Regions from separate parts of the Streptomyces sp. NPDC002156 genome, predicted to be linked through region 2. Evidence: predicted binding sites of a transcription regulator. Region 2 holds the regulator's gene; the other holds the start of a gene.
The links. The regulator HrcA, encoded in region 2, represses chaperone genes, less so after heat shock. The targets are predictions, from matches to a motif close to TTNGCACTCNGNNNNNCNGAGTGCNAA.
Positions count from the first base shown of each region.

Region 1: groL (chaperonin GroEL) is a predicted target of HrcA. The motif match lies at 4,867-4,893, and genes of this name have one in related genera.

Region 1 covers NZ_JBSFDA010000131.1:11,774-27,562, reverse strand. Annotated here, with positions in the region: gene ACWCRB_RS36625 (alpha,alpha-trehalose-phosphate synthase (UDP-forming)) at 1-1,008, opposite strand, end outside; gene ACWCRB_RS36620 (glucosyl-3-phosphoglycerate synthase) at 1,097-2,041, opposite strand; SAM riboswitch class I at 2,202-2,348, shown strand; gene thrC (threonine synthase) at 2,366-3,664, shown strand; gene ACWCRB_RS36610 (MoaD/ThiS family protein) at 3,763-4,038, shown strand; gene ACWCRB_RS36605 (cold-shock protein) at 4,481-4,687, shown strand; gene groL (chaperonin GroEL) at 5,021-6,643, shown strand; gene ACWCRB_RS36595 (NADH:flavin oxidoreductase) at 6,882-8,015, shown strand; gene ACWCRB_RS36590 (subtype B tannase) at 8,239-9,744, shown strand; gene ACWCRB_RS36585 (Uma2 family endonuclease) at 9,732-10,406, opposite strand; gene iscB (RNA-guided endonuclease IscB) at 10,497-11,909, opposite strand; gene ACWCRB_RS36575 (Uma2 family endonuclease) at 12,126-12,782, opposite strand; gene ACWCRB_RS36570 (hypothetical protein) at 12,779-13,591, opposite strand; gene ACWCRB_RS36565 (DUF397 domain-containing protein) at 13,889-14,095, opposite strand; gene ACWCRB_RS36560 (helix-turn-helix domain-containing protein) at 14,079-14,918, opposite strand; gene ACWCRB_RS36555 (hypothetical protein) at 15,036-15,248, shown strand; gene ACWCRB_RS36550 (hypothetical protein) at 15,245-15,448, shown strand; gene ACWCRB_RS36545 (DUF6355 family natural product biosynthesis protein) at 15,498-15,788, opposite strand.
Region 2 covers NZ_JBSFDA010000113.1:16,945-32,733, reverse strand. Annotated here, with positions in the region: gene ACWCRB_RS34110 (DUF3097 domain-containing protein) at 1-765, opposite strand, end outside; gene ACWCRB_RS34105 (MBL fold metallo-hydrolase) at 797-1,552, opposite strand; gene hrcA (heat-inducible transcriptional repressor HrcA) at 1,780-2,796, shown strand; gene dnaJ (molecular chaperone DnaJ) at 2,797-3,933, shown strand; gene ACWCRB_RS34090 (NACHT domain-containing protein) at 4,224-7,871, shown strand; gene serC (phosphoserine transaminase) at 7,994-9,112, shown strand; gene add (adenosine deaminase) at 9,247-10,251, opposite strand; gene ACWCRB_RS34075 (cellulase family glycosylhydrolase) at 10,334-11,857, opposite strand; gene ACWCRB_RS34070 (ABC transporter permease) at 11,993-12,838, opposite strand; gene ACWCRB_RS34065 (ATP-binding cassette domain-containing protein) at 12,844-13,845, opposite strand; gene ACWCRB_RS34060 (TetR/AcrR family transcriptional regulator) at 13,970-14,731, shown strand; gene ACWCRB_RS34055 (PPOX class F420-dependent oxidoreductase) at 14,763-15,206, shown strand; gene ACWCRB_RS34050 (ABC transporter permease) at 15,264-15,789, opposite strand, start outside.

The DNA.
Region 1 (15,789 bases), on a different contig from region 2:
CGTGTAGTCGCGGTAGACGGCGAGATCCTGCCTCGACGGGTACGCGAACGCCACGTGCACCACCCGCTCCCGCCACTCCGGGCGGTCCTCCAGCAGCTGTCGGTACGCCAGCATGCCCCGGACGATGTTCTTCGACAGCTCGGTGCGGTCGACTCGGACGATGGTCTTTCGGTCGGTCCCGCCGATCTCCTCGCGCAGCGCCGCCATCCGGTCCGCCACGTCCGGCTCGTGTGCGCGTCGGCGCAGGAAGTCCGCGTCCGCGCCCAGGCCGTGCACCCCGATGCGCGTGTCGCCCAGGCCGCCTACCAGGTCCGTACAGCAGGCCGTGAACGCGTCGGCCCAGCGCTGGGTGAGGAAGCCCAGGCGGTCCGCACCGAGCATGCCGCGCAGGAGCTGTGCGGAGATGTCGTACGGCAGCATCCGGAAGTAGTCCGCCGGTGCCCACGGCGTGTGGGAGAAGTGGCCGATGCGGAGGTCGGGACGGAGGGCGCGCAGCATGCCGGGGACCAGGCACAGGTGGTAGTCCTGGACCACCACCGACGCGCCCTCGGCCGCCTCCTTCGCCAGTGCCTCCGCGAACGCGCGGTTGTAGGCCTCGTACGCACCCCACTGGCGCCGGAACTCCGCGTCGAAGACCGGCTCCAGCGGGGTCTGGTACAGCATGTGGTTCACGAACCAGAGCACCGAGTTGGCGATGCCGTTGTACGCGTCCGCGTGGACGTCGGCCGGGATCGCGAGCATGCACACGCCCGGCTCGCCCTCGCCGCGCCGTACCGCCTCGCGGTCGCCGTCGCCGAGGGCCGAGCAGACCCACAGGGCGCCCGCGTCCGGGCCGATCGCCGACAGGCCGGAGACCAGCCCGCCGCCGCCGCGCCGGGCGTGCAGCGAGCCGTCCTCGCGGACCTCGTACGTGACCGGGCCGCGGTTGGACGCGACCAGTACCCGGTAGTCGCCCGGCCTGTAGCCCGGACTGTCCTGCACATCCTGTGCACCCTGCGTTGAAGCCATACGCCTCAACCTAGCCCGGGCCGGAAACACTCAAACGTACACACGTACGCCTCAGCCGTATACAAGCCCCCACGGGGCCTGTACTGGGCTACGCGGCCTTCCTCCGCGCGTACTCCGCGATGTCCGCCATCGGCGGGCGTTCCTCCGTGTCCACCGAGTACGTACGCGGCTCGAAACCGTCCTCCCCGCGTTCGAACTGGGTGATCGCGGGGCGGATGAGGTGGCCTCGGGCCAGGCGGAGCTGGGCGGTGCGGTAGATCGCGGCGGACATCCGGCCCAGGGCCTGCCCGTCCTGGTGGCGGTGCTTGCGCACACCCACGTCGACCTGGGCCAGCGCGTCGAGGCCGACCAGGTGCAGGGCGTCGATCAGCATGCCCAGCTCCACGCCGTACCCGACGGGGAACGGGAGCTGTTCGAGGAGCGAGCGCCGGGCCGCGTACTCACCGCCGAGCGGCTGGACGAAACCGGCCAGCTGCGGCCAGTGCATGTTCAGGAGGGGGCGGGCCATGAGTTCGGTCACTCGGCCGCCCTGACCGGCCGCCTGGCCGAGCGGGCGGTCGTACATCGCCTTGACGAGATCGACTCCCGGGTCCGTGAGCAGGGGGCCCACGATTCCGGAGACGAAGTCCGACGAGAACTCCTTCAGGTCCGCGTCGATGAAGCAGACGATGTCCCCACTGGTCACGAGCAGTGAGCGCCATAGGACCTCGCCCTTGCCCGGTACCGCCGGGATGCGGGGCAGGATGTCGTCGCGGTGGACGACCCGGGCGCCCGCCGCGGCGGCCACCTCGGAGGTGCGGTCGGTCGAGCCCGAGTCGATGACGACGATCTCGTCGACGAGGGGGACCTTCAGCATCAGGTCGCGGCGAATGACGGCGACGATCTCACCGACCGTCGCCTCCTCGTTGAGCGCGGGCAGGACGACACTCACCGTGGCGTTCGATGAACGCTTCGCGGCGATCAGCTTCTTGAGCGGGCGGTCCTCGACGGACCAGGAGCGCGTGCTCAGCCAGCGCTCGACGTTCTCCAGCACGTGCGGCTCTCCCTTGCGTTCTCATGGGAAGCGCGTGATTCGCATCTCGCGGTTCGGACGGCTCCCACCACCATCCAAGCCTTCGGTTACAGTCTTGAACAACGCGGATGACCATCGCATGTCCGAGGTCGTCGGTGTTCACAACCTCACAACTTCATACCGCTCATCCAGAGGGGCAGAGGGATACGGCCCGATGAAGCCCCGGCAACCCTCCAGCCGGTCTTGTCGCATGTCATGCGCGAGGCTGCCGGCTCGGGAAGGTGCCAAATCCGTCTCATGGCGAGATGCGCCATGAGGAAGATGAGGAGAAAGGGCCTCGCCTCCATGGCTGCGCAAACTGTCGAGAGCACCACTACCGGCTCCGTCACCCCTGTAGACCTCGGTCCCGCCACCGCGCTCTCCTGCCGCGAATGCGGCCACCGTGTCCCGCTCGGTCCGGTGTTCGCCTGCGAGGAGTGTTTCGGCCCGCTGGAGATCGCCTACGACTTCTCCTCGTACGACACCGAGGAACTCCGCAAGCGCATCGAAGCGGGACCCGCGAACATCTGGCGCTATGCGCCGCTGCTGCCCGTCCCCGCGGACGTGGCGACCAAGCCCAACATCAACCCCGGCTGGACCAAGCTCGTGCAGGCCGACAACCTGGCCCGCGAGCTGGGCGTCGACGCCGGCAAGCTGTTCGTGAAGGACGACTCCGGCAACCCGACGCACTCCTTCAAGGACCGGGTCGTGGCCCAGGCCATCGAGGCCGCCCGCGTCTTCGGCTTCACCACCCTCTCCTGCTCCTCCACGGGCAACCTGGCCGGTGCCGTCGGCGCCGCCGCCGCCCGCGCCGGCTTCCGCTCCTGCGTGTTCATCCCGCACGACCTGGAGCAGGGCAAGGTCGTCATGGCCGCGGTGTACGGCGGTGAGCTGGTCGGCATCGAGGGCAACTACGACGACGTGAACCGCTTCTGCTCCGAGCTGATCGGCGACCCGGCCGGCGAGGGCTGGGGCTTCGTCAACGTCAACCTGCGTCCGTACTACGCGGAGGGCAGCAAGACCCTGGCGTACGAGATCTGCGAACAGCTCGGCTGGCAGCTGCCCGACCAGCTCGTCGTGCCCATCGCCTCCGGGTCGCAGCTCACGAAGATCGACAAGGGGCTCCAGGAGCTGATCAAGCTCGGGCTCGTCGAGGACAAGCCGTACAAGATCTTCGGTGCGCAGGCGGAGGGCTGCTCGCCGGTGTCCGTGGCCTACAAGGCCGGGCATGACGTCGTACGGCCGCAGAAGCCGAACACGATCGCGAAGTCGCTTGCGATCGGGAATCCCGCGGACGGGCCGTACGTGCTGGATATCGCGCGGCGGACGGGTGGGGCTGTCGAGGACGTCAACGACGAGCAGGTCGTCGACGCGATTCGGTTGCTTGCGCGGACCGAGGGGATCTTTGCGGAGACCGCCGGTGGGGTGACCGTGGGTGTGGCGAAGAAGCTGATCGAGAATGGCTTGCTGGACCCGACTCTCACGACCGTCGTGCTCAACACCGGGGATGGGCTCAAGACGTTGGATGCCGTGGCCGACACCGGGCTCACTGCGACGATTCGGCCCAGTCTTGAGTCGTTCCGGGAAGCTGGGCTTGCTTCTTAAGAGGTAAGAGGTCGTTGTTCGTCTGCGGGCCTGTGGGGGCTGGTCGCGCAGTTCCCCGCGCCCCTTCAGGGGGCCCCACTGACCGGAGGTCGAAAGTCATGAGCGTTAGCGTCCGCATCCCCACCATCCTGCGCACGTACACCGGAGGCCAGGCCGAGGTGACCGCCGAAGGTGGGACTCTCGCCGAGGTCATCGCTGATCTGGAGAAGAACCACACGGGGATCGCCGCCCGGGTGCTCGACGATCAGGGCAAGCTGCGGCGGTTCGTCAATGTGTACGTCAATGACGACGACGTCCGGTTCGAGCAGGGGCTGGAGACGGCGACGCCGGACGGTGCGGGTGTGTCGATCATTCCCGCGGTCGCAGGCGGCTGATACTCGGTAGTAGTAACCGTCGGTAACTTTGATTACCGAGAGTTCATCGAATTGCCCCCTCCGTGAGAGAAGCGGAGGGGGCAATTCTGTATGGTTGAGCGGGGTACAGTTGGGGAAGCCGCACCACTTCGCCTGCCGCACGAGTATGAATTCCTGCCGCGCACCCATTGAGAAGTAGCCAAAGTGTGCAGGCCTTTTGCGTTTTTTGCTCCCTTTGTGGGGCCCGACTTGCCCTGAATTCGCGTGAATTCTCCGCATATTCCATGACCTGGTGTGCCCGGATTTCTCGTCCGATTGACCTGTTGCAGAGGGCAGTTGGACAGATACATTCGGCCGCGGTCGACGCGTTCCGGCGCACACTCCCACCGGTTGGGGGGGTGAGGTCTGACCCGGATCCGCGAAGTGCGGATCCGTGCAAGGGCCAGTAATAGGGGAGTTAGGCATGGCTCAGGGCACCGTCAAGTGGTTCAACGCGGAGAAGGGGTACGGCTTCATCGCGGTCGACGGTGGTGCGGATGTTTTCGTCCACTACAGCGCGATTCAGATGGACGGCTACCGCACCCTCGAGGAAGGTCAGCGGGTCGATTTCGAGATCTCGCAGGGCCAGAAGGGGCCGCAGGCGGACATGGTCCGTCTGGCGACCAGCTGAAGCACGCGCCGGCGCACCGCAGCGACGTTCTTCTTCCTTCATCGAAGGATTCGAAGGGCTCGTACCCCGTGGGACCTCACGGGGTACGAGCCCTTCGGCGTGCCTGGGCGTCCCCCTGTTCACCTGCGGATCTTCGAGAGCCGCTTGCACTCGACAGGGGCGAGTGCTAATCATTGGCGTTAGCACTCTGAAGGTGAGAGTGATAACGAAGGACCGGGTCGGTGAGGCCCGCAGGCCAGGTGGTGCAAGGAACCATCGGGGCAGGCTGGCCGTCCGTCGCGGGCGCCAACGCGGTCCGGAGCAATCCACCCCAGTCCGGGAGGACCACTTCACATGGCCAAGATCATCGCGTTCGACGAGGAGGCACGGCGCGGCCTCGAGCGCGGCATGAACCAGCTCGCGGACGCCGTCAAGGTGACGCTCGGCCCCAAGGGCCGCAACGTCGTCCTCGAGAAGAAGTGGGGCGCCCCCACGATCACCAACGATGGTGTTTCCATCGCCAAGGAGATCGAGCTTGAGGACCCGTACGAGAAGATCGGCGCCGAGCTGGTCAAGGAAGTCGCGAAGAAGACGGACGACGTAGCCGGCGACGGCACGACGACCGCGACCGTCCTCGCCCAGGCGCTGGTCAAGGAAGGCCTGCGCAACGTGGCCGCGGGTGCGAACCCGATGGCCCTGAAGCGCGGTATCGAGAAGGCCGTCGAGGCCGTCTCCGGTGCGCTGCTCGACCAGGCCAAGGAGGTCGAGACCAAGGAGCAGATCGCTTCGACCGCCTCCATCTCCGCCGCCGACACGCAGATCGGCGAGCTCATCGCCGAGGCGATGGACAAGGTCGGCAAGGAAGGCGTCATCACCGTCGAGGAGTCGCAGACCTTCGGTCTGGAGCTTGAGCTCACCGAGGGCATGCGCTTCGACAAGGGCTACATCTCGGCGTACTTCGCGACCGACATGGAGCGCATGGAGGCGTCGCTCGAGGACCCCTACATCCTCATCGCCAACTCCAAGATCTCCTCGGTCAAGGACCTGCTCCCGCTCCTGGAGAAGGTCATGCAGTCGGGCAAGCCGCTGCTGATCATCGCCGAGGACGTGGAGGGCGAGGCCCTCTCGACCCTGGTCGTCAACAAGATCCGCGGGACCTTCAAGTCCGTCGCGGTCAAGGCCCCGGGCTTCGGCGACCGCCGCAAGGCGATGCTGAACGACATCGCGATCCTCACGGGTGGCGAGGTCATCTCCGAGGAGGTCGGTCTCAAGCTCGAGAACACCTCCCTGGACCTCCTGGGCCGGGCGCGCAAGGTCGTCATCACCAAGGACGAGACGACGATCGTCGACGGCGGCGGCTCCGCCGACCAGGTCGCCGGCCGGGTCAACCAGATCCGCGCCGAGATCGAGAACAGCGACTCGGACTACGACCGCGAGAAGCTCCAGGAGCGCCTGGCGAAGCTCGCGGGCGGCGTGGCCGTCATCAAGGCCGGTGCCGCGACCGAGGTCGAGCTCAAGGAGCGCAAGCACCGCATCGAGGACGCCGTTCGCAACGCGAAGGCGGCCGTCGAGGAGGGCATCGTCGCCGGTGGTGGCGTGGCCCTGCTCCAGGCCTCCTCGGTCTTCGAGAAGCTGGAGCTGACGGGTGACGAGGCGACCGGCGCGAACGCCGTGCGGCTCGCCCTGGAGGCCCCGCTCAAGCAGATCGCCGTCAACGGTGGCCTCGAGGGCGGCGTCATCGTCGAGAAGGTGCGCAACCTTCCCGTCGGTCACGGCCTCAACGCCGCGACCGGTGAGTACGTCGACATGATCGCCGAGGGCATCATCGACCCGGCGAAGGTGACGCGCTCCGCGCTGCAGAACGCGGCGTCCATCGCCGCGCTCTTCCTCACCACCGAGGCCGTCATCGCCGACAAGCCGGAGAAGGCGTCCGCGCCGGCCGGCGGCGGCATGCCGGGCGGTGACATGGACTTCTGATCCTTCAGGGGATCGGCAGTTCATCGCGTACGAGTTCGAGGGCGGCACCCTTCTTCAAGAGGGGTGCCGCCCTCGGGCGTTTGCGGACGCAGTGGCCGGGATCACAGCCGACGCCCCCGGCGGGCCGGAATGGCGGACAGGACCGCCGTAGTTGATGCACATGCATGCACACAGGCACAGCCGTGTGCGTCAACCGCACCTCCGCTCGTTTCCTGTCCCCTCCCCTAGGAGCCCCCACGTGACAGCCCCCGCCTCCACCCACACCTCCCGCGCGGCCCAGATCCTCTCCCGGCCCCTCGCGATCAACGGTCTGACCGTGTCGAACCGGATCGTGATGGCGCCGATGACGCGCAGCTTCTCGCCCGGGGGTGTGCCCGGCGACGACGTGGCCTCGTACTACTCGCGTCGGGCCGGGGCGGGCGTCGGTCTGATCGTCACCGAGGGCACGTACGTCGGGCACGACTCCGCCGGGCAGAGCGACAGCATCCCCCGTTTCCACGGCGAGGAGCAGCTCGCGGGGTGGGCGAAGGTCGCCGAGGCCGTGCACGCGGCCGGCGGGAAGATCGTGCCGCAGCTGTGGCACATCGGCATGACCAGGGAGGCCGGGCAGCCCCCGTACGCCGACGCCCCGCCCGTCGGCCCGTCCGGGCTGCGGCTGGACGGCACCCCCGGTACCGGCGGCAAGGCGATGACGCAGGACGACCTGGACGACGTCATCGACGCGTTCGTCGAGGCCGCGGTGGCCGCCGAGCGCATCGGCTTCGACGGGGTCGAACTGCACGGCGCCCACGGCTACCTGATCGACCAGTTCCTGTGGGCCGGCACCAACCGCCGCACGGACGCGTACGGGGGTGACCCGGTCGCCCGTACGAAGTTCGCGGCGGAGATCGTGGCCGCCGTACGCGAGGCGGTGTCCGCGACCTTCCCGATCATCTTCCGGTACTCCCAGTGGAAGGGCGCCCTCTACGACGCCCGCATCGCCGGGACCCCCGAGGAGCTGGAGTCGATCCTGACCCCGCTCGCGGCGGCCGGCGTCGACGCCTTCCACGCCTCCACACGCCGCTACTGGCTCCCGGAGTTCGACGGCTCCGACCTCAACCTGGCCGGCTGGACGAAGAAGCTCACCGGCAGGCCGACCGTCACCGTCGGCTCGGTCGGCCTGGACGGCGACTTCATGCGGGGCTTCGCGGGCGAGGGTGCGCCGCTCAAGAGCATCGACGACCTCCTGGACCGCCTGGAGAACGAGGAGTTCGACCTGGTCGCGGTCGGCCGCGCGCTGCTTCAGGACCCCGAGTGGGCGGCGAAGGTGCTGGAGGGTCGGACCGGTGAGCTGAAGGCGTACGACGCGGCGGCGTTGGGTTCGCTGAGCTGATTCGGGCCCGCCCGGCAGGGTGAACCGGTCGCCCGCGGAGACGGTCCGATACCGTCCGCAAGATTCCGCCAAAATTGCTGACAATTTTGTGGGCGATTGGTTCGCTTTGCTGGCCGCTTGTCGGCCACCCGCCTCCCCCGTCACCGGAAACACACAGAAGACCTTAAGAAACGGCTGTTGAACTGTGCGGCGTCCGAACGAGCCGCGAAGACAGGAGACAGCGATGAAGCGCAGGTCAGTGGTGATGGGGCTCACCGCCGCAGCAGTTGCGATACCCGCATTCGGGGCCCGTGCCGCGACCGGTACCGGGACCGCGGCAGACGTAGCCGCGTCCGCGTCCCTCGTCTTCGACCCGGCCGCCCACACCGAGCAGACGGTGACCGTCACCGACACCACCGGTACCGCCCACGAGGTGGTCTACCGCTTCTACAAGGTCGCCTCCTACGTGGCGAACCCGGTCGACGCGGTGTACCAGTCCCTGAACGTCTGCGAGCCGGTGAGGATCGACGGCGCGGCGGTCGACGCGAGCGGGGCGCCGATCCTCCTCGCCAATGCGGTGGGCGGCTACATGCCGTCCTCGGTGTCGGCCAAGACCGGGATCACCGCCACCGGAATGGGCGGCACCACCACCCGCCAGGCGCTCGCGCTGGCCGCCGGGTACGTGGTCGTGGAACCGGGTGCGCGGGGCCGTACCCTCGTCGACGCGACGACGGGCGTCTACTACGGTGTCGCGCCCGCCGCGATCGTCGATCTCAAGGCCGCCGTACGGTACTTGAAGTCCAACAAGGGCCGGGTGCCCGGGAACGTGAACCGGATCTTCTCGTCGGGCGTCAGCGCGGGCGGGGCGTTGTCGTCACTGCTGGGCGCGTCCGGGGACAGCCCGCTGTACGAGCCGTACCTGGAGGCGATCGGGGCGGCCGACGCGAGCGACGCGATCTTCGGGACCGGGGCGTGGTGTCCGATCACGGACCTCGAACACGCGGACATGGCGTACGAGTGGTGCTGGGGGACGAATCCGCTGGCCAGCGGAGCACAGGTGGACCAGACCCTCTCGAACGAGCTGAGGACGGCGTACGGCGAGCATGTGGCGTCGCTGGGCCTGCGGGTGAAGGGATACGGCAGGCTCACGGCCCGCAACCTCGACGACTACCTCCTCAAGACATTCATGGAACCGTCGGCGACGAGGTACCTGACGGCCCTGTCGGAGGAGGCCCGCGCGGCCTACCTGGCCGCTAACCCGTTCATCACCTGGTCCGGGGGCAAGGCCCGCTTCACCTGGGCGGACTTCCTCACCCACGTGGGCGCGCGGAAGAAGAACGTGCCCTCCTTCGACACCTTCGACATGGCCAGCCCCGAGAACAACCTCTTCGGTACGGGGACCACCCGGGCCCGTCACTTCACCCTCTGGAGCCTCCGCCACGAGAACGGCGACAGTGCCCGCCTCGACGCGGACATCCCCGAGAAGCTCGCCCTGATGAACCCGATGCACCACCTCGCCGACAAGGCCAACGCCAAGCGCTCCAAGCACTGGTGGATCCGCCTCGGCACAAATGACACGGACACGTCCCACACGGTCGCGGGCAACCTGCACGCACGGCTGGAGCAGCTGGGGGACGACGTCGACACGTCGTACTACTGGGACGCGGGGCATGGGGCGGATCAGGATCCGGGGGACTTTGTGACGTGGATCGGTGAGGTGTCGGGTATGCGCGGGGGTCAGTCGGCGTAGTCCTTGAGCTTCTCGGTGTTGAGGGTGACGTTCACGGGGGCGGGGAGTTCGACCACGGCTCCGTACGGGTACGAAGGGTGCTGCTGGTAGGTCCCGTTCTTCGGTTCGCTGTACACGACCAGGGTGTCGTTGTCCCGGTCGATCAGCAGATAGACCGGGATGCCTGCCTCCGCGTAGCCGCGCACCTTGACGATGCGGTCTCGTCGGTCGGTGTCGCGGTAGTGGGAGGTGACTTCTACGACCATGAGGACACCCTCCGGGGAGGCCCAGGTCTTGTCCTCGGCGATGAAGTGATCCAACGGTGCCAACGCGGCGTCCGCCGTGGCGTTCCCCTTGCGGTAGGCGCCGATCTTGAGGTCCTGTTCGTGGAACATGGCCAGTTCGGGGCGCAGTTGCATGAACAGCCGAATGAGCCACACCACAATGGCCCTGTGGCGGTTGTCCGGCAACGGCTTGACCTCTAGCTTTCCGTCGATGAGTTCGAGCTTCACGCCCTCGGGAGCCCTACGGGCGAGCTCCTCGAAGTCCTCGACCTCGATGTGATCGCCCTTGACGTACAGCCGTCCATCGAGGAATTCGAGCTGTACGTTTTCGGGGGCCTTACCGGCCAGCTCTTCGAAGTCCTCTCGGGACATCTGCGGGCGCCTGGTGCCAAAGGTCATCGGAGCCCCTTCGTGGAAACCCCCTGCTTCAGCTGGGGAGGAAACGGAAGTGCAGGAGGGCCGCCAGGGCCCGAGTGGTGCTCTGAGGTGTCAGGGCGCATCGCTCGGCCCGCCTTCGGGTTGTGTGGAGTAGGCGTAGCCGTCGGCCCGCTGGAGCAGACGGAAGTACTTGTACCGGGTGGTGTAGAGGCCGCTGGCGGTGCGGACTGCGAAGCTGCCGGAGGATCGGACGGCGACGCGGCCGGTATGGGTGCCCGCGTTCTTTCCCGACGGGACGACGGCCCGGACGAGGTCGCCGGTGGCGTAGCCGAAGACCTGTTTGGTGCGGGGCAGGCGCAGGCGGGGGAAACCGTGCTTGTCGGCGCGGGTTCGGGCGTAGGTGCCGCGTCCGGTGGCTTTGACGACCAGGACGGTGCGCGGCCATGCGGTGATGGTGTCGAGGTCACCGACGGCCAGGGCGTCGAGGGTGTGGGTCTTGGGCAGTGCGCACCGGACGCGGTTCCACTTCGTCCGCCCGCCACTGGCGGTCCGGGTGGGCAATCGTGCGTCCAGAGCCTGCCACAGGGCCCACCGGGTGGTGTTGACAGCGGCGGCGTCCCGGAGGGGGGCCTTCGCGCGCTTCAGGATGTCGGCGGCCCGCTCGGGGGTGAAATCCTCGACGGGCCGGTTGTCCTTGGCCTGGTTGCAGGGGATGCACGCGAGGGTCAGGTTGGAGACCCGGTCGGACCCGCCACGGCTGCGGGGCCGGATGTGGTCGATGTTCAGCGGCACTCCTATCGCGCCGCAGTAGGAGCAGGCGCGGCCGAACTTCGCGAGGAGGTACTCGCGGACCTCCGTGCCGTGCAGGGTGCCGTGCTGGTACTCGGCTCCTTCCAGTGGCTTCCCGGCACTGATGGCGTGGGTGTCGAATGCGACGCGCTCGACGTGGACCCTCCGGACTGGTGCCCAGCGGGCGAGGCGGCCGGTCCACGACATGGTGGTGTCGACACGGTGCTGGAGCGACGGCGGCAGCCATCCCTTCGGGCGGGTGCGGTTGCGGAAGCGGGGCGCGCGGTAGCGCAGGTTGCGGGTACGCCGTCCCCGCCGGTAGGCGGCTCTCTGCTTCAGCTTCGTGCGGATCGCGGCGCCCCGGTGGTCGAGCTGGACCGCGAACCGGCCCCGGCGCTCACCATCCAGGGCGGTGAACACAGCCAGGCCGGTGTGCTTGGAGCCGGGGTCGATGCCCAGCTCGACACCGTCGACCTCCGAGGCGTCGGCGGTGCGGTCCTTCAGACGGATCACGAACGGTGTGTGCCGAGCGACGACCGCACGGCCGGATACCAGGAGCTTGCGGGCCCTGGCGGGGCTGGTGGGCCCTGGCGGGGCTGGTGGGCTGTAATGGCGTGCCGTGCTTGTCCAGGACGAACACGGCGGGGTCGGCCTCACGGCCGGGCTCCCGGACCTGATGGTCCGGGGTGACGCCACCGGCAGCAGGTGCACTGCCGGTGATCTCCCCTCGCACATGTCCCACACCGGATGCCCTACGGCGTCCGAGCCCCGTTTCGTCCCTGATCCCGGGGTTGTCTGCTGACTCGAATTCCAGAGCCAACTGCTGAGGAAGCACAGATGGGTGGGTCTTCTGTCCTGCGTGGAACGTAGCCAACTTCGGTCACCTCCATATCAGTTGGCTGGTGCTGGTAACAGCGGGCCATCAGCCGGTCGGGCTGAAAGCCCCCGCCTTCAGGCAGGGGATCCCGTTACGGTGGGCTCGCCTCCTTCCCGCCATGGTGCCCCGGTCGTGTGCCTGCGGACCGTTGGAGCGGTCGTGTACCTCTTGAGCCTCTCGGTGTTCAGCGCGATGTCCACCGGGGAGGGGAGCTGGACGGTCGTCCCCCAAGGGCACGAGGCGGCGAGCTGGTAGCGACCGTCCTTGGGCTTGCTGAAGACGGTGATGGTGTTGTCGTCGCGGTCGACGAGGACGTGGACGGGGATGGCGGCGGACGCGTAGCCGACGCGCTTGGCGTCGTGGTCGCGATGGTCTTTGCCCGAGGCGCGGTGGACGATTTCCACGACCGCCGAGACATCGTCCGGACTTGCCCAGTGGCTGAGGCCCGGACGGTGATCCCTCGGCAGGAACAGGGCGTCGGGCAGATACCGGCCTGCCAGCGAGGCTTCTGTGCGCAGCCCGGTGTACGGATACGCATCCCAGAGCCTGTCTTCCAGCGTGAAGTGGCTCAGCACCGACATTAGGATCTCGCCGTCCATACCGGCCGGTCGCGGCTTCACCTCCACCCTGCCCCGGACGAACTCCAGCCAGACGGTCTCGGGCGCCCCGCGGGCCAGGTCCTCGAAGTCGTCGAGCGGCATCTGCGGAACGTGCGGGTGCGTTCGGGTCACGTACGGCTCTTTTCGCGGCGTCGGGACATCTCTGCGCGGATATCGGCCGCGCGGGAGTGGATCGCGGAGGCGGACAGGGGCGAGGCGGGACAGGGCGGGGCCTCGCCCCGGCAGGTGCCGCAGATGCCGCCTGGCAGCGCCTCCGCCCGCCCCGGCACCCCGCACTTCGCGCACTCCAGCATCCGCAGTGGTGGCCGTACGGCGGCGGGTTGCGGGGGCATCTTGCTGGTGAGGCGTTTGCGGATCAGGGCGAGTGGGTGGTGGACCGGGGTCGGCAGGCCGGCGGTCAGGGCGTGTCGTACGGACTCCTCGTTCGCGCCTCGCTCGAACCACTCCGCGACCAGCGGGGCCAGCGACGCGCAGTCCGCCTCGGAGAGGGACAGGATGGGGGTGCTACGAGTGAGGGCGACGAGCAGGATGAACGCGCGGGAGCGGGTCGGGCGGCCCTGTCTCTCCGGTGACTCCTTCGGTACGTCTCCCCGTGTGAACGTCGCCCACCAGTCGTCGCCTCGTGCCGTGCGCGTGAACCACGTTCGGGTGATCCAGAGTTGGCTTCCGGTGCCGGTCAGGTGTTCGCGGCCCCGGCGTAGGTGGCCTGTCCGCTGGAGGTTGTTGAGGGCTGTGCGGAGGGCGCATTGGCCGTACGGGAGGTGCTTGGCCAGCGTCTTCACACTGACGTCGGCCCCGCTCGGCAGTCGGTCGATGTACGCGGCCACCGCGGCCTCGCGGGGCGGGAGATGCGCGAAGTCGTGGTTCGTGCGGGGGCGTTGGTCGGGGGCGTCGCGTTTGCCGTAGCCCGGATTGGCCATCGGGTGGGGCGGGGTCGCGTGCGCGGGCAGGACGGCAGGGCTAGGCTTGGCTTCAGCCACTGGGATCGTTTCCTTAAACACTGGGATCTCGACGGTTAGACCTCTGTCAGGTGTTCGCTGCACCTGGCGGGGGTCGTTTTTGTTTGCTGTCTCGGAACGCTAGCCCCTCGTGACTCTGCGTGGCAAGCCGAACGCGTCAAGTCAACACGCGGGGTGGGAGGGCGGGTTGAGGCCCGCCTCCCATTCCTCAGAAAGAGGGCTCGGGGCTCGCCGTTTGAGCTTCGGGGCGGCGGGAGGTCAGGCGTGCTTGAGGTTCTCGACGAACGCCTCCCAGGACTCCGTCCGGAACGCGAGCTTCGGGCCCTGGGGGTTTTTGGAGTCCCTGACGGGGACGAGGGTGGGGTGGCCGGCGGCGACTTCGAGGCAGTCGGCGCCGTCTCCTGCGCTGTACGTCGACTTGTACCAGGTGGCCGAACTCAGGTCGTACTCATGGCTGTTCTTCATGCTCGTAATCCTGCGCCACGGCCTCGATGAGGGCCAGTGAATCCTGAGGCGAGAGTGCCGCCGCCTGGAGGAGGCTGAACGTGAGGCTGTGGCGGGCGATCTTGGCCGGGTCGTCCATCAGCTTCCCTGTGTCCATCCCCTCGATGAAGCAGAGCGGGGGCGCGTCCGCGAACTCCATGAGCTTCAGGGAGCCACCCATCCCGGCATGTGCTCCGGCGCTGAACGGCAGCACCTGCACGATGATCCGGTGACGGCGTGCCATGTCCGCCACATGGCGAAGAGCCTTCGCCATCGTTGCTGCTCCGCCGACCGGCCGACGGAGCGCTGCTTCGTCCAGGATCCCCCAAAACAAGGGGGTTGTTGGATCGTCGAGGACGTGGGTGCGTTCCATGCGCATCGCCACCAGTTCCTCGATCTCGGATTCCGGGGCCAGCGGCCGGTAGGTGCGGAACAGTTCCGCCGCGTATTCCGGCGTTTGCAGCAGGCCAGGGATCAGCAGCGGGAGGTAGTGCCTGATCGTCGTCGCGATCGCCTCCGCTTCCGCTGCCTCCGTGAAGTTCTCGGGGTACTTCGACTTGGCGAGCGCGGCGCAGTTGCGCTCGAAGAAGTCCTTGGTGTCCAGCATCTTGTCGAACTGGACGGCGTATTCGTGCATCATCCGCCGTGTACCGGCCTCCAGTTGGCCGATGAACGAACCGCTCACGAAGAGCGGTGAACCCAGTTGCTCCTGACTCAGCCCGGCCGCCTCTCGGGCGTGGCGCAACTCGGCGCCCAGAAAGGCCCGGGGTGAGGAGGCCGGGTCTAGGTCCTTCGGTCCTGCCATGGCAACTCCCGCTCTCACACATGTGGTTGTTGGGACTCCGGCTCTGGCCAGGTTAGACACCCGCCCGCCACGCTGTGTGGAGAACGCGAACACTCAGAGTGGAGAGGAACGGGCGCGATGGAGCTGCTGTCGACCGAGGAAATCGTGGTGCGATTGCGGGCGGCCTTGAAAGGCGTCGGCGTCGCCCTGCCGTCGCTGGGCGTCGACCCCGTGAGCGGTGCGAGCGACGAGCCCTTCGCGCTGGTGCTCCTCGGGCGCTGCAACGTCCGTACGGCGACGCGGCTGGCCGCCGTGCTGGAGGGCGTGGCCGCGGGTGGCGACGAGACGTGAGTGACGTGTCGTACGCCCTTGATGTGCGCGACGGGCGCATCGGCGAGGTCATGGGGCGCGAGGGCGGGTACGTGCAGCTGCGGCCCGTGGGCGGTGGGCGCGAGTGGGACTGTCCGCCGGAGGCGTTGGAGGAGGCGGCGCCGGGAGACGTGCTGCGGGCGCGGGTGCGGCGGGTGAATCGGGAGGGGCGGTTGCCCTGAGGCGGGCGGGGCGATTCGCCCCGCCCGGATCACGTCATGTCACGTCGGGTCAGCAGAGGCGGCCGACGTAGTGGGCGCCGTCGATCTTGCTGCTGCTGCCGAGCCAGGTGTCGCCGGGGCCCACGCACTTCTCGTAGTTCGGGCCGAAGACCTCCACCTCGATGATGATGCGGGAGCCGTCGCCCGTGCAGTGGTTGTAGTACGCGTCGCTGCCCGTCTCGTAGAACCCGCAGGGGTTCGCGGCGGCGGTGGCCGCCGGTGCGGCGACGGCGAGCAGCAGGGCGCTGGTCAGGGGGGTGATGGCGGCGAGGGCGGTGGTGAGGACGCGGCGGACGTTCAAG
Region 2 (15,789 bases):
TAGTTCCGGTTCCAGGTCACGGTAGGAATCCACCCGCTTCAGGATCGCCTGCCACACCGCGCCCGTGTTCTCCGGCCAGCCGAGGGCCCGGCACACGCCGGTCTTCCAGTCCTGGCCGTGGGGGATCCTCGGCCAGGACGCAATGCCCAGGGACGACGGCTTCACCGCCTCCCAGATGTCGATGTAGGGGTGGCCCACCACCAGCGCGTGTTCGCTGGTCACCGACGCCGCGATACGGGACTCCTTGCTGCCGGGGACCAGGTGGTCCACCAGGATGCCCAGGCGGGCGTCCGGGCCGGGGTCGAATTCGGCCACGATCGCGGGGAGGTCGTCCACGCCCTCCAGGTACTCCACGACCACGCCCTCGATGCGCAGATCGTCGCCCCACACCTTCTCGACGAGTTCCGCGTCGTGCCGCCCCTCGACGTAGATACGCCCGGCGCGGGCCACGCGCGCGCGTGCACCGGGGACCGCGATCGAGCCGGAGGCCGTGCGGGAGGATGCCTGAGTCGCGGGGGCCGCGCCGGACGGGCGTACCAGCGTCACCACCCTGCCCTCCAGCAGGAACCCGCGCGGCTCCAGCGGGAACACCCGGTGTTTGCCGAAGCGGTCCTCCAGGGTGACCGTGCCCGCCTCGCAGCGGATCACCGCCCCGCAGAAACCCGTACCCGGCTCCTCGACCACCAGGCCGGGCTCCGCCGGTACCTGCGGTACGGGCTTGGGCTTCTTCCACGGTGGGGTCAGGTCCGGAGAGTACTGGCGCATTCGGATGACGATAGGAGAAGCTCCCGAGTCGTCAGTCCACTCCCCGCCGCGACACGCCGAAACGGGTTGCCAGGGCGTCCCGTTGGGCCCGCACGAACGCCGCGTCCACCACCGCTCCGTGACCGGGTACGTACAGCGCGTCCTCGCCGCCCAGGGCCAGGAGGCGGTCCAGGGCCGCGGGCCAGTGCGACGGTACGGCGTCGGGGCCCGCCTGGGGCTCGCCCGACTCCTCGACCAGGTCACCGCAGAAGACCACGGTCGGGTCGCCCGGTACGACGGCCACCAGGTCGCCCTGGGTGTGGCCGGGGCCGGCGTTCACCAGGAGTACCTCCGGGCCGTTGCGCAGGGCAACTGTCAGGGTTCCCCCGACCTCCTCGTGCGGGACCACCAGGGTGTCCGCCGCCTCCTCCGCCGCACGGGCGTCCAGACCGTTGCGTACGGCGTCCGCGCACAACGCCTCGCGCCCCACTTTCTCGAATTCGTTCCCGGTGCCTTCTGCCGCCAGGACATGTGCACCCGCGAACGCCGCCGCCCCGAAAACATGGTCGAAGTGGACGTGCGTCAGTGCGAGAAAGTCCACACGGCGGCCGGCCAGTTTCTGGGCCTCCAGGCGTAGGGTCGCGCCCTCCGCGAGGCTCGATCCCGCGTCGATCAGCAGTGCGCCGCCCGCCCCCGCGACCAGCCCCACCGTGCAGTCCCAGACCGGCAGCCGGCGTCTGCCCACCCCGGCCGCCAGGCGCTCCCAGCCCAGGTCGTGCCACCCCGGCTCTTCCCAAGTCACCTTCATGCGGCGACGCTAGCGGGACGGGGAGGAAGCGGTCGCCAGGACCGGGTTGCCGCGGACACGACATCGCAGGACAGGTCGGTACACGTCGGCAGATCGGCGCAGGCCGCCCTTGCCGGGGGCGTACCCGACAGCCGTACACTGGGCCGGGGAACTCTGGCACTCGCACACGAAGAGTGCCAGGGACGGCCCAGGCACTCAGGGGACGACAGCAGTTGGAGGTGTGCGCGATGCTCAGTGAACGCAGGCTCGAAGTGTTGCGCGCCATCGTCCAGGACTATGTCGGCACCGAGGAACCGGTCGGGTCCAAGGCTCTCACCGAGCGGCACAACCTCGGGGTCTCCCCGGCGACCGTCCGCAACGACATGGCGGCGCTGGAGGACGAGGGTTTCATCGCCCAGCCGCACACCAGTGCCGGGCGCATCCCGACCGAGAAGGGCTACCGGCTCTTCGTCGACAAGCTCGCCGGCGTCAAGCCGATGAGCGCTCCCGAGCGGCGTGCCATCCAGAACTTCCTGGATGGGGCTGTCGATCTCGATGATGTGGTGGGGCGGACTGTTCGGTTGCTTGCGCAGCTCACGCGGCAAGTTGCCGTCGTGCAGTACCCCTCGCTCACCCGGTCGACCGTGCGGCATGTGGAGCTGCTCTCGCTCGCTCCCGCGCGCGTGATGCTCGTACTGATCACGGACACCGGCCGCGTGGAGCAGCGGATGATCGACTGCCCCGCGCCTTTCGGGGAGACGTCTCTGGCGGATCTACGCGCGCGGCTCAACAGCCGGGTCGCGGGCCGCCGCTTCGCGGACGTGCCGCAGCTCGTGCAGGACCTCCCGGACGCCTTCGAGGTGGAGGACCGGGGTACGGTCGCGACGGTGCTCTCCACTCTCCTGGAGACGCTCGTCGAGGAGGCCGAGGAGCGGCTGATGATCGGCGGAACCGCCAATCTGACCCGCTTCGGACATGACTTTCCCCTCACTATCCGGCCGGTCCTCGAAGCTCTGGAGGAACAGGTCGTACTTCTCAAACTCCTTGGTGAGGCCGGGGATTCGAGCATGACCGTACGAATCGGTCACGAGAACAAATACGAGGGACTCAACTCCACGTCCGTCGTGTCGGTCGGCTACGGTTCGGGCGGCGAGGCAGTCGCCAAGCTCGGCGTGGTCGGACCGACCCGCATGGACTACCCGGGAACGATGGGAGCGGTACGCGCAGTGGCACGGTACGTCGGACAGATCCTGGCGGAGTCGTAAGTGGCCACGGACTACTACGCCGTACTCGGCGTGCGCCGCGACGCGTCCCAGGACGAGATCAAGAAGGCGTTCAGGAGGCTCGCCCGCGAGCTGCACCCGGACGTCAACCCCGATCCGAAGACGCAGGAGCGGTTCAAGGAGATCAACGCCGCGTACGAGGTGTTGTCGGACCCGCAGAAGAAGCAGGTCTACGACCTCGGCGGTGATCCGCTGTCCCAGGCGGGCGGCGGAGGCGCGGGCGGCTTCGGCGCCGGTGGCTTCGGGAACTTCTCGGACATCATGGACGCGTTCTTCGGAACGGCGTCCCAGCGTGGGCCGAGGTCGCGTACGCGGCGCGGCCAGGACGCGATGATCCGGCTCGACATCGAGCTCGATGAAGCTGCTTTCGGTACTACTAAAGACATCCAGGTCGATACGGCCGTGGTGTGCGGTACCTGTAGCGGTGAGGGTGCGGCTCCTGGGACCTCTGCCCAGACCTGTGACATGTGTCGCGGGCGGGGTGAGGTGTCGCAGGTGACCCGGTCCTTCCTGGGCCAGGTCATGACCTCGCGGCCCTGCCCGCAGTGCCAGGGGTTCGGGACCGTCGTCCCGACGCCGTGCCCCGAGTGCGCGGGCGATGGCCGGGTGCGGTCGCGTCGGACGCTGACCGTGAAGATCCCCGCGGGTGTCGACAACGGTACGAGGATCCAGCTCGCCGGTGAGGGTGAGGTGGGGCCCGGTGGTGGTCCCGCCGGTGACCTGTACGTCGAGATCCATGAGCTGCCGCACTCGCAGTTCCAGCGGCGTGGGGACGATCTGCACTGCACGGTGACTCTGCCGATGACGGCGGCGTCCCTTGGCACCAAGGTGCCGTTGGAGACGCTCGACGGGCTGGAGGAGGTCGACATCCGTCCGGGCACGCAGTCCGGGCAGTCGATTCCGCTGCACGGGCGGGGGGTTACTCATCTTCGGGGTGGGGGTCGGGGTGATCTCATCGTGCATGTCGAGGTCATGACTCCTTCGAAGCTTGATCCTGAGCAGGAGCGGTTGCTGCGGGAGCTGGCGCAGCTGCGCGGGGAGGAACGGCCTACTGGGCAGTTCCAGCCTGGGCAGCAGGGGTTGTTCTCGCGGTTGAAGGATGCGTTCAACGGGCGCTGAGGGGTGGGTGCCGGGGGTTTGTCTCGCCCCCGCCGCCCCTACCCGTCCCATCCCTGGGGGCCGCGCCCCCAGACCCCCCTTGTCCTCAAACGCCGGACGGGCTGGGTAGTCAGCCCCTTGGGGGTCCCCCCTCTGGGGGAGGGACGGGTAGGGGCGGCAGGGGCGAATCCAAGTGGCGAGGCCAGGCAGGGGCTGGTGAACTGGATGCAGGGATCCCTCCACCTCTACACCCCGTACCCGGAAGCGTCGGCCCCCGGCCGATCCCGGCGGAGCCGACGGAGTGGTGGTCAATGGGACACGCACCCCACCAGCGCAAGGTCAAGATCGTCACAGGCCCGGCGGAGGGAGGCCCACTCCGGGAACTGTGGGCCCACGGCCGACGCCCGTTCGTCGCCGTCTTCTGGCACCTCCGCACCCGATGGCTGGTCCACCGCGGCGTCACACACGCCAGACGGTGGTGGAATCCACCGTGGACGACCGTGCTGGTCGCGGTCGTCTCCCTGTTGACCGCGGGGCTGCTCGCGTGGTTCTTCGTCGCGGTGCTGGAGCTCGTCTACAAGGCGCCGGTGGTGGATAACTTCGGACCCAACCTGTGCAAGAACAACGACAACGCCGCCGCATGCGACGCAGTCACCGGCGTGGCAATGCCAGTACTCCTCGTCGCCGCCTCAACCCTCCTCTTCCTCTCCTGGCGGCTCTGGCACGTCCGCCGGTACTGCACGTACCAGGCCAGGCACGAGCCCAGCCGCCTGGTGGAGACCGCGGGCAGTCTGATGGACGAGGTGGTCGGGCGGGACCAGCTCTGCAACGCCATCATGAAGAACCTGGGTGACAAGAAGGTCCGACGGCCTCATGTCGTCGTCGGGGGCGTCGGTGTCGGCAAGACGGCGTTGCTGGTCCGGCTCGCCCAGAAACTCGCGGCCGTGGGGGCCGTACCCATCCCGATACGGCTGCGCGACGCCCAGGGTGACGAGCCGCTGGACTTCGACGAGATGGCGCTTGCGCGTTTCCGCGACATCGTCCGGTCGAAGGTACGGTCGGACGGCGAGATCGACCGGATCTGGCGGTGGCTCAGGCAGCGAGCCGACCGGATCGTGGTCCTCGCGGACGGTCTGGAGGAGGCGTTCGGCCAGGACCACATGCGCGGCCGACGCGACAATCTGATCCGCGACGCGATACGCAGGGCCGGCCAGGAGGGCCTGCCGCTGGTCATCGCCTCGCGGCCGCACGAACCGCTGCGCGCGATGCAGGCGGCCGTCTCGGAACTGGAGCCGCTGAGCAACGAGGCGGCCCTGTGCTACATCGCCCGCAGCGGCAGCTGGCGCTCCGATCAGACCCTGCTCGACCGGATCGTGGAAGCCGCCAACATGGCGGAATCCCCCATCTACCTGAAGATCGCCAAGGATCTGCACAGCAAGGACCTGCTGGAACCCCTGTGGACCGGGGGCGGGAGTCCGGACCTCCAGCTCCATGACAGCTGGACGTTGCGGGCGGAGCTCATGGAGACGTGGATCCACGCGCTGGTCGACGGGGACGTCCACCCCGAACTCCCCATCGACCACGACACGAGGCTGGCGGTGGTGGAGTACATCTCCGCGTTGGCGTGCATCGGCCTGGCCTCGGACAGCGCCGACGTCGAACTCGGGGAACTCACCTCGGACGAACCGTGGAACAAGCGCGCCGCGCGGAAACTGGACGACCGGATGGCGGACCTGCGGTGGTCGCCGAAGGAGTACGGCCACAAGGGCGGCGCCTGCGGGCAGGGCAAGGAACACCCCTGCCGGGGAACGCAGGCCGGCGCCGACTGGTTGCTGGGCCCCAGGGTGGACGCCCGGATCGCCGCGACCTGGGGCACCCGGATGGGCCTGGTCCACGAGAACGGCGACAAGGTCCGTTTCCAGCACAGCATCGTGCAGGCCTATCTCGGATCCCGCTTCCTCGACAGGATGTTCGAGAACCCGGCGACCGGCAGTCCGCCGCATACACACCCGGACGCACACCCGGACGCACACATCGCCCGCGCTCTGCGGCGGGGCGGACGGGAACTCCTCATCGCTCTCACGCTGTACTCCCGGTCGCAGAACGGGAGGTGCACCTGCGGCGGCTCCGCGGAGCGCAAGCGGCCGTGCCCCGTGAACACGATGTGCGGGCTGCTGCAGAAGCAGGCCGAGAACCTGCTGACGTACGCGGAACGCGCCCAGAAGGTGGCCGGACAGCTCCCGGCGACCGGTAACGGCGAGCCCGACGAGCGCGGCGGTCCGCGGCTGAGGGCGCTCGAGATCTACGGCGCCGCCGTGGAGATCGACAGCGTCCGGACCGCCCCGAGCCAGTACGAACTCATCTCGGAGATCTCGAAGGACTGGAACCGTCTCGGCCAGAACGAGGACCCCACCAGGCTCCGCGAGGCGAAGCTCGCCCTGGTGAAGCAGTGCGGAACGGCGGTACGCCGGGTGGCCGCCGCCCAGAGCCACAACTCCGGGCACGAGCACCCGGCGTACCCGCCCTACGGCGTCCTGTTCGAGATCGGCCGCAAGGAGACGGACCGCCGGGTGCGCGAGGCGCTCGTCAAGGAGATAGGGGCGGGTGGCGAACCGGCGTATCAGGCGCTGTGCGACAGACTCTCCCGGGCCTGTGCGTCTCTCGTGACCCAACGCGAGTGCGACAGCCAGGCGATGGAGCCCATGGACCCCATGGAGCCCCTGGAGCCCACGGACTTTTTCCTCGGGGAGGCGGACACGAACGACCTCAGGTCGCAGCGGGACCTGCGGGAAGAGAGGGAGCGACGGGATCGCCGGTACGCCGAGGAGGAGGCCCTGGCGGAGAAGGGGAACTGGGCCTGCAACACCATGCGTGCCTGGCTGCTCCCGCTGCTCGTCGACTCCTCCATGATGTCCCGCCACCTCGCCAGCCCTCGCGACGACCTGGACAACTGGGTTCGGATGGCGACCGGGGAAGCAGGGGAGACGACCGACGCCAGGATCCGGCACGACGGTCCCGGCGCCCCCATCGGTCTGGGATCGGCGCTGGCCCAGGGGTTCAAGTACGCCGCCAACCGGCGGCCCGGCTCCCGGCCCAACCAGAAGGCCCGCGAGTTCCTCGTCAAACAGGCCCAGGAGCTGCTGAACCAGAGCACGTTCTGGTACACGCGCCTGACGCTTCTGCACGCCCTGACCCTGTGGAGCCTGCCCGACGACGTCAACGCCGCCCAGCCGATCCGCGGCCATGGGGCGGACCCGAGGGGCCAGGTGAGGGAGTGGCTGTCGCAGGGCGACGGAAACCGGGCGGAGCACCCGCTGGTCGAGGGTGCCGCGAAGCTGGCGGTCCGCGCTCTGCAGACCCGGCGGCCCGAACGGTTCCTGTGGATCGACGAGGCGGCCCTGGCCTCCTGCATCGGCACGGAGGTCGGGCTGCCCGGGGAGCAGCGGGCCCACAACCTGTGGATCCCGCCGTCCACCGGGTGGAGCACCCTGGATCCCACGGCACAGCAGCTGCTCGCGGACGTACTGCTGCTGCTGGTGCTCGGCGAACGGTCCTACCGGCCGAAGGACACGTTCCGCAGGCTGGAGCTCCGTTCCCGCGAGCCGGCCCGGATGCCGTCCTGCCTGCGCAAGGACCGCACCCGGCTGAACCCCGTCCGGGGCGCGGAACGCGCGTCGCAGCCCGGATCCAACTGCACGGACGACTGCCGGATGAAGATGTGCCCCTACCCGGCCAAGGTGGAGAGCCTGCGGATGGAGTTCAGCGAGGTCTTCTGCCTGCACCAGCGCGACCTGCTGAAGAAGTGGCAGCCCTGGGCATGGGCTGCCCTCCGCTTCCGCCGCGAAGCCCCCTGGCAGCGCAAGGTGCCCGTCGCCGGCATGCGCCGCTTCTGGGACCAGATGAGCGACCGGGCGCGGGACGTCGACCCCGACGACACGGACAGCACCCGTACGGATTGACCCGCCGCCTGGTCCGACGGCCCCCGCCTCGCCCGACGGCCCCCCGCCTCGTCCGACGGCCCCCGTCTCATCCGACGGACGACGTTTCACCCACGTTTCGCGGAGCCGATAGGCTCGCGCCCGTGGCTGACATCCAGATCCCCGCTGACATCAAGCCCGCCGACGGACGCTTCGGCGCGGGCCCCTCCAAGGTGCGGACGGAGGCGCTGGACGCCCTCGCCGCGACCGGCAGCTCCCTCCTCGGTACCTCCCACCGCCAGGCCCCGGTCAAGAACCTGGTCGGCAAGGTGCGCGAGGGCATCCGGGACCTGTTCTCCCTCCCCGAGGGCTACGAGGTGATCCTCGGCAACGGCGGCTCGACCGCGTTCTGGGACGTCGCGACGCACGGCCTGATCGAGAACAAGTCGCAACACCTCACCTTCGGTGAGTTCAGCTCGAAGTTCGCGAAGGCCGCCAAGCTCGCCCCCTGGCTCGCCGACCCGACCGTCATCTCCTCCGACCCGGGCACCCACCCGGACCCGGAGGCCGAGGCGGGCGTCGACGTCTACGCGTACACGCACAACGAGACGTCCACCGGTGTCGCCGCCCCGGTCAAGCGCGTCGCGGGTGCCGACGAGGGCTCCCTCGTCCTCGTGGACGCCACGTCCGGCGCCGGCGGTCTGCCCGTCGACATCGCCGAGACCGACGTCTACTACTTCGCCCCGCAGAAGTCCTTCGCGGCGGACGGCGGCCTCTGGCTCGCCGCGTTCTCCCCGGCCGCGATCGAGCGCGCCGAGCGCATCCACGCGAGCGGACGCCACATCCCGGAGTTCTTCTCGCTCCCCACGGCGATCGACAACTCCCGCAAGAACCAGACGTACAACACCCCGGCCCTCGCCACCCTGTTCCTCCTCAACGAGCAGCTGGAGTGGATCAACGGCCAGGGCGGCCTGGACTGGGCGACAGCCCGCACCAAGGACTCCTCGACCCGCCTGTACTCCTGGGCCGAGGACTCCAAGCACGCGACGCCGTTCGTCACCGACCCGGCCAAGCGCTCGCAGGTCATCGGCACGATCGACTTCACGGACGACATCGACGCCGCCGCCGTCGCCAAGGTCCTGCGCGCCAACGGCATCGTCGACACGGAGCCCTACCGCAAGCTCGGCCGCAACCAGCTCCGCGTGGCGATGTTCCCGGCGATCGCCCCGACGGACGTCGAGGCACTGACGAAGTGCATCGACTACGTGATCGAGAAGCTGTAACACCTCAGGCCGTACGAAGATGGGGGCGCCCGGTGAGTACCGGCGCCCCTTTCCTCTTTCTGCCCTCGACGCGGCAACCACCCCAGCAGGCAATGCCATGGTCGAACCACTCCCCGAAGGCGGCTTCACCAAGATCACCTGACCACCGCACAGTCTTGGGCCAACCATTCACCGATGAGCGCGATCGCGTCCTCCACCATCGCGCGCGGCGCACCGGAGGATTCGACCGAGGTGCGGGCTATCGCGGCGAGTTGGGGGTCGGTGAGGGCGAACGCCGTGCGGGCTGTCTCGTACTCCTCCAGCAGCCCGGGGCCGAAAAGCAGCGGGTCGTCGGCGTTGAGGGTGCACCGCACGCCGGCTTGCAGCAGAAGCGGGAGGGGGTGGTCGGACAGGGAATCCACGACGCCGAGGGCGACGTTGGAGGTGGGGCAGACATCGAGGACCACGCCTTCCGCAGCCAGGCGGGCGACGAGAGCCGGGTCCTCGACCGCCCGTACGCCGTGGGCTATCCGTCGCGCGCCGAGCACGTCGAGTGCGGCGCGCACGCCGGCCGGACCGGCGAGTTCCCCTGCGTGTGGAGCGGAAATCAGCCCGGCATCACGGGCGATGGCGAATGCCTCGGCGAACGGCTCCGGTGCGAACCGAGCCTCATCTCCCGCCAGGCCGAAGGAGACGACCCCGTTGTCTGCCCGCCGGGTTGCGAGGTGGGCGGTCGCGACGGCCTGCGAAGGGTCCGCGTTGCGCCGGGCGAACACCAGGACGCCGAAGCCGATACCCAGCCGGGCAGCGGTACGACGGCCCTCGTCGATGACCATGTCCAGCAGGTCGAGTGCGGCGTCCGGATCCTCCTCGTAGGTCAGGGGGTTCACATGCGGCTCGATCCACACCGCTCCGTCCGCGGCGGCGTCCTCGACGACCTCGCGCACCAGCCGCAGAAGGTTCTCCCGCGGGCCCTCACGCACCAGCCTCGCGGCGAGGCTGTACAAGGACGTGAAGTCGTCGAACGACTTGAAGTCGCGTGAGCCGGACGGCTGTTGTCCACCATGCTCGCCCGACAGCTCCGCGAGCGTGGCAGGACGCATCGCGCCTTCCAGATGGAGATGCAGATGGGCCTTCGGCAGGAGGGCCAGGCTTCGCAAGGTGCCTCACTCCGCATACGTCGATGGGGGCGTCCGGCGAACACCGGACGCCCCCATCTCATGCCCGCAGCCCCTCACGCCCTCACGTCGCCGTACAGCTCACTGCCGGCACACCCCCACCCCCCGGCGCTCCCCCGAAGCCGAGACTCGTCGAACCCCCCACCGCCACACTCCCGTTGTGAGCCGCGTTCACAGCCGTCACCGTCGCTCCGGTCTGCGTGTACGTCGCGTTCCACATGCTTGTGACCGTCTGTGAGCCGCTCCAAGTCCACGTCACCTGCCAGGACTTGAGGGCGACCGTTCCCGTGTTGGTCACCTTCACCTCGGCGTTGAATCCGCCGCCCCAGTCGCTGCTGACCGTGTAGGAGGCGGCGCAGGTCGCCGTACTGCCGCCACCGCCACCGCCCCCTCCGCCGCCACCGTTCCCGGGGAACCCGGGCGCCTTCACGCTCGTCAGGTAGCCGTCCTTCACCGTGTCGACCGTCGACCAGTCGTCCTTCAGGATTCCGCCCGTGTCGCCGGAGTTGGGGTTCCAGGACCAGAACGTCCAGTGGAAGGAGTCCGAGCCGTACGTCGAGGTCGGGCGCAGGTAGTCGACCAGTGCGGCCAGCCAGCGCTGGTCCACCGTCGATGCCAGCGTCGTGCCGAACTCCCCCACCCACACCGGCGCGATGTTCTGCTTGAAGATGTAGCCCCAGTACCTGTCCCAGATGCCCGGCATGTTGGCGGGGAACGTCGGGTCGCTGAACCAGCTCTGCTGGGCCACGCTCGTCGCGTAGTCGTGGGCCGAGTACACCACCCGGTTCGCCACATCCAGCTGCACCGGGTACTGCGCGACCCCCATCAGGTTGCCGCCCCACCAGCCGGAGACCCCGTTGTACGTCTGCACGCCCTCCACGAAGACGAGCAGCTGCGGATTGACCGACAGCACGGCGTTGCCCGCCCGCTGTGCCGCCAGTCGCCAGTCCCTCGTCGTGTCACCGCAGCCCCAACATGCCGGATCGTGCGGCTCGTTGTGCAGGTCGATGCCGATGACCGCGTCCTGGCCGGAGTAACGCGCCGCCAGCGTCCGCAAGTTGGCGATCCATGTCGACTCGGGCACCGCCGACGTGTACCAGAGCGCCGACTGCCCGGCCGCGTCCGGCCGATGCCGGTCCAGGATGACCTTGAGGCCGCTCTGACCGGCGTACGCCACCAGTCTGTCCATGATCTGGAGGGAGTTGAGGCCTTGCAGGTCGGCGTTCTTGCCGCTGCTGAAGTCGATGCTGTTGGGGACCGTGGAGGACTTGAAGATGTCGTCGCTGTACGGCATCCGGATGGTGTTGTAGCCGAGCGACTTCATCTGGTCGATCATGCTCTTGTAGTCGCGCGACCAGAGGCCGTGGACCACGTAGTTGGCGGTCTCGAAGCCGAACCAGTTGATGCCGGCGATCCGGACCGGCTGCCCGGCCGCGTCCAGGATCTGGCGTCCGCTGGTGTGCCAGTAGCCGGCGCCGGCGTCCGCCGCACGGACGTCCGCCGCGTGGGCCGTCTGCGCGCCGGCCCCCAGGGGCAGGAGGAGCACGGCGGCCATCGCACACAGCGCTCTTCGCAAGCTGCGGAACATGTCGCTCGTTCCCTTCGGGGAGGCGCGGCCCCGGAACATATGGGAGCGCTCCCACAAACCGCGCACCTCCAGGAAACTGACACACCATCACCACGTCAAGACGTACGACACATACGACGCCACCGGCTCATCAGCTCACCGGCTCAGCCTCTTGAACCTCCTCACCGCCAACGGCAGGAACACCACCGTCAGGATCAGCGGCCACACCCCCGCCATCAGCAGCGCGTGCCGCTCCACCCACGAGTTCCCGGTCACCCCCGGCGCCCCGAACAGCTCGCGGGCGGCCGAGGCCGTGGACGAGATCGGATTCCAGAGGGCGACCTGGCCCAGCCAGTCGGGCATCAGCTGGGGCGACACATAGATGCTGGAGACCATCGTCACCGGGAAGACCACCGCGAACAGCCCGCCCGCCTGTTCGGGGCTCGGCACGACCAGGCCGAGCCAGATCCCCACCCAGATCAGCGCGAACCGCAGCCACAGCAGCAGCCCGAAGGCCTGCACGAAGCCGATTCCGCCGTCCGGCCGCCAGCCCATGCCGTACGCGGTCACCATCATGATGCCCAGCTCGGCGCAGGCCACGATCAGGTCCGTTCCCCCGCGCCCGGCGACCACCGCCGAAGGGGCCATCGGCATGGAGCGGAAGCGGTCGATGACGCCCTTGCTGGAGTCGTAGACGACGACCGTCGCCGTGGTGACGAACCCGAGGGCCATCGTCATCACGAACATCCCCGGCATCAGGAACTCCTTGTAGTCCCCGCCGCCCGGCACCTGGATCGCGTTGCCGAAGACATAGCCGTACAGCAGCACGGACAGGATCGGGAAGCCCAACTGCCAGAGGATGCTGATGGGTTGACGCTTGTAGTGGGTGAGGCCCCGGCGTACGACGTTCCAGCAGTCGGCGAGCGTCCAGTACAGCCGGCCATGGCTCCGGCCGCCGCGACGGGCCCCGCGCCGACCACCGCCCGTCCGGGGCGCCTCCACCGCGCTCACGCGGCCGTCTCCTCGGCGTCCGGCGTATCGTCCGTCTCTTCCGTCTCTTCCGTCTCTTCCGTACGGCGGCCGGTCAGGCGCAGGAACACGTCGTCGAGGCTCGGCCGGCGCAGCCCGATGTCCTCGACCGGGACCCTGAAGTCCTGGAGCGTGCGGGCCACATGGGTGAGCGCGGCCACCCGGTCGGTCACCGGCGCGTGGACGCGCAGGCCGTCCAGATCGACCTCCGGTTCGCTGTCCGCAACCTGGGCAACTGCCCGTACCACCCAGGGAATCCGGTCCCGCTGCCCGACGACGACCTCGATACGGTCGCCGCCGACGCGCCGCTTCAGCCCGTCGGGGGTGTCGTCGGCGATCGCGCGCCCCTGGTCGATGACGGTGACGCGGGAGGCGAGCCGGTCGGCCTCCTCCAGGTACTGCGTGGTGAGCAGCACCGTCGTACCGTCGGCCACCAACGCCCGTACGGCGTCCCAGACTTCGATCCGGCCGCGCGGGTCGAGCCCGGTGGTCGGCTCGTCGAGGAAGAGGACGGCGGGGGCGAGGATCATCGAGGCGGCGAGGTCGAGACGGCGCCGCATACCGCCGCTGTAGCCCTTGACGCCCTTGTCGGCGGCGGCCACCAGACCGAAGCGTTCCAGGAGTTCGGCGGCGCGCGACCGCGCCCGCTTCCCGCCGAGGTGGAAGAGCCGTCCGAACATCTCCAGGTTCTGCCGGCCGGTGAGGATCTCGTCCAGCGCCGCGTACTGCCCGGTGAGCCCGATCCGGGAGCGGACCTGGCGCGCCTGTGTGGCCACGTCGAGTCCGGCCACCGTCGCCTGTCCGCCGTCCAGCCGGAGCAGCGTGGCCAGGATGCGTACGGCGGTGGTCTTGCCGGCGCCGTTGGGGCCGAGCAGTCCGTGCACCGTGCCCTGGCGGACGAGCAGGTCGAACCCGTCGAGGGCGCGTTTCTCGCCGTACCGCTTCTCCAGGCCCTCCGCCCGCACCACCCAGTCGTCCATGACGCCCTCCCGGTCTTCCCGCGCCCACCCCTGCCGTCTTGAACTGAGTACACCGTACTCGTTTTCGCGTACGACGTACCCAGTTCGCGTGCGAACGATGCGCGCGGGGTCCTAAGCTCGGCGTATGACGAGCGGCAGCGGTGGTACGGAGACCAGCGGCAGTGGTGACATCGCGCGCACCCTCGAACTGCTGTGGGCGACCGGACCCCGTCCCAGCCGTGGCCCCAAGCCGGGTCTGACCCTCGACGGGATCGTCGAGGCGGCCGTGCGCATCGCGGACACCGAGGGCGTCCAGGCCCTGTCGATGCGCCGCGTCGCCACAGAACTCGGCACCGGCGCCATGTCGTTGTACCGGTACGTCCCCGGCAAGGCCGAGCTGCTCGACCTGATGCTGGACCGCGTCCAGCGCCCGGCCCCGGAGGAGCTGGGCGACGGCGACTGGCGCGCCACCCTGGAGGCGATGGCCCGCTCCACCCTCGCCCACTACCGCCGCCACCCCTGGCTGCTCCAGGTCAACCAGTCCCGCCCGGTCCTCGGGCCCAGCTCCCTCGACGGCATGGAGAGCGTGCTCGCGCGCATCAAACCGATGGGGCTGACCGACCCCGAGCTGGTCTCGGCGGTGGTGATGGTCGACGGGTACGTCGTCGGGGCGGCCCGCGCCCAGGTCCACCAGCAGGAGGCCGAGCGCCGTACGGGCCTGACGGACCAGGAGTTCTGGCGGGCCCAACTCCCGGTCCTGGAACGGGCCATGGCCTCCGGCCGCTACCCCGTCCTCGCCACCCTCTCCGAGGACACCTTCGCCCCCGGCTTCGACCACTTCGAGTTCGGTCTCCAGCGCATCCTGGACGGCCTGGAGGTCTGGGTCGAACGGCGCACACGAGGGTGACAAACCGGGCGGCCGGTGCATGGATGGAGGTATGAGCACTCCGACTCCGACAGGCCCGAGCCCCAGCCCCAGCCCCCGGCTCACCCCTTTCGTCAAGCAGTGGGCCGTCCTGCTCACCAGCCACAAGAAGGACGGCAGCGGCGTCGGCACCCCGGTCAATATCGCCGTCGAAGGCGACCACGCCTACTTCCGTACGCCCGGCAGCGCCTGGAAGACCAAGCGCCTGCGCAACAACCCGGAGGTGGAGATCGCCCCCTCCACCCTGCGCGGCGCCCCGACCGGCCCCGAGATCCCCGCCCGCGCCCGGCTGCTCGACCACGACAGCCCGGAGGACCGGCACGCGGCGAAGCTGCTGCGCCGCAAGTACCCGGTCACCCAGGGCGTCCTGGTCCCGCTCGCCCACAGGGTGATGGGGACACCGACGCTGCACTACGAGCTGCGGGTACGGGAGGGCGGAGAGGTACGGGAGGAGTGACGCGCCGAGGGCCCCCGGTGCCGGTGCCCGGGGGACCCTCACCTCATGGCTGTCCCGTCACGCCGACGCCAGCGCCTCCGTGGGCGGCAGCCGGGCCGCCCGGACCGCCGGGTAGAAGCCCGCGAGGCCGCCGATGACGAGCGTCGCGGCGATCCCGCCGGCCATCGCCCAGGCGGGTACGACGGCGGGCCAGCCCTGGTAGGAGGCGTAGCCGCCGGTGACACCGATGCCGAGCAGCAGCCCGCCCAGGCCGCCCAGCGCCGACAGCAGCAGCGACTCGCACAGGAACTGCGTACGGATCTGCCCCTTGGTCGCGCCCATCGAGCGGCGCAGCCCGATCTCGGAGCGGCGCTCCAGGACCGAGATGACCATGGTGTTGGCGACACCGACCCCGCCGACCAGCAGGGCGACCGCGCCCAGCCCGAGCAGCAGCCCGGCGAGGGTCTCGTCGGTGGCCTCCTTGGCGGCGATCGCGTCGGAGGGCCGGGAGACCTGGACGGCGGACGGGTCCTCGGGGTTGGCGGTGGCGCCCAGCACGGACTGGACGTCGGCGACGGAGCCCTGCACGGCCCTCGTGTACACG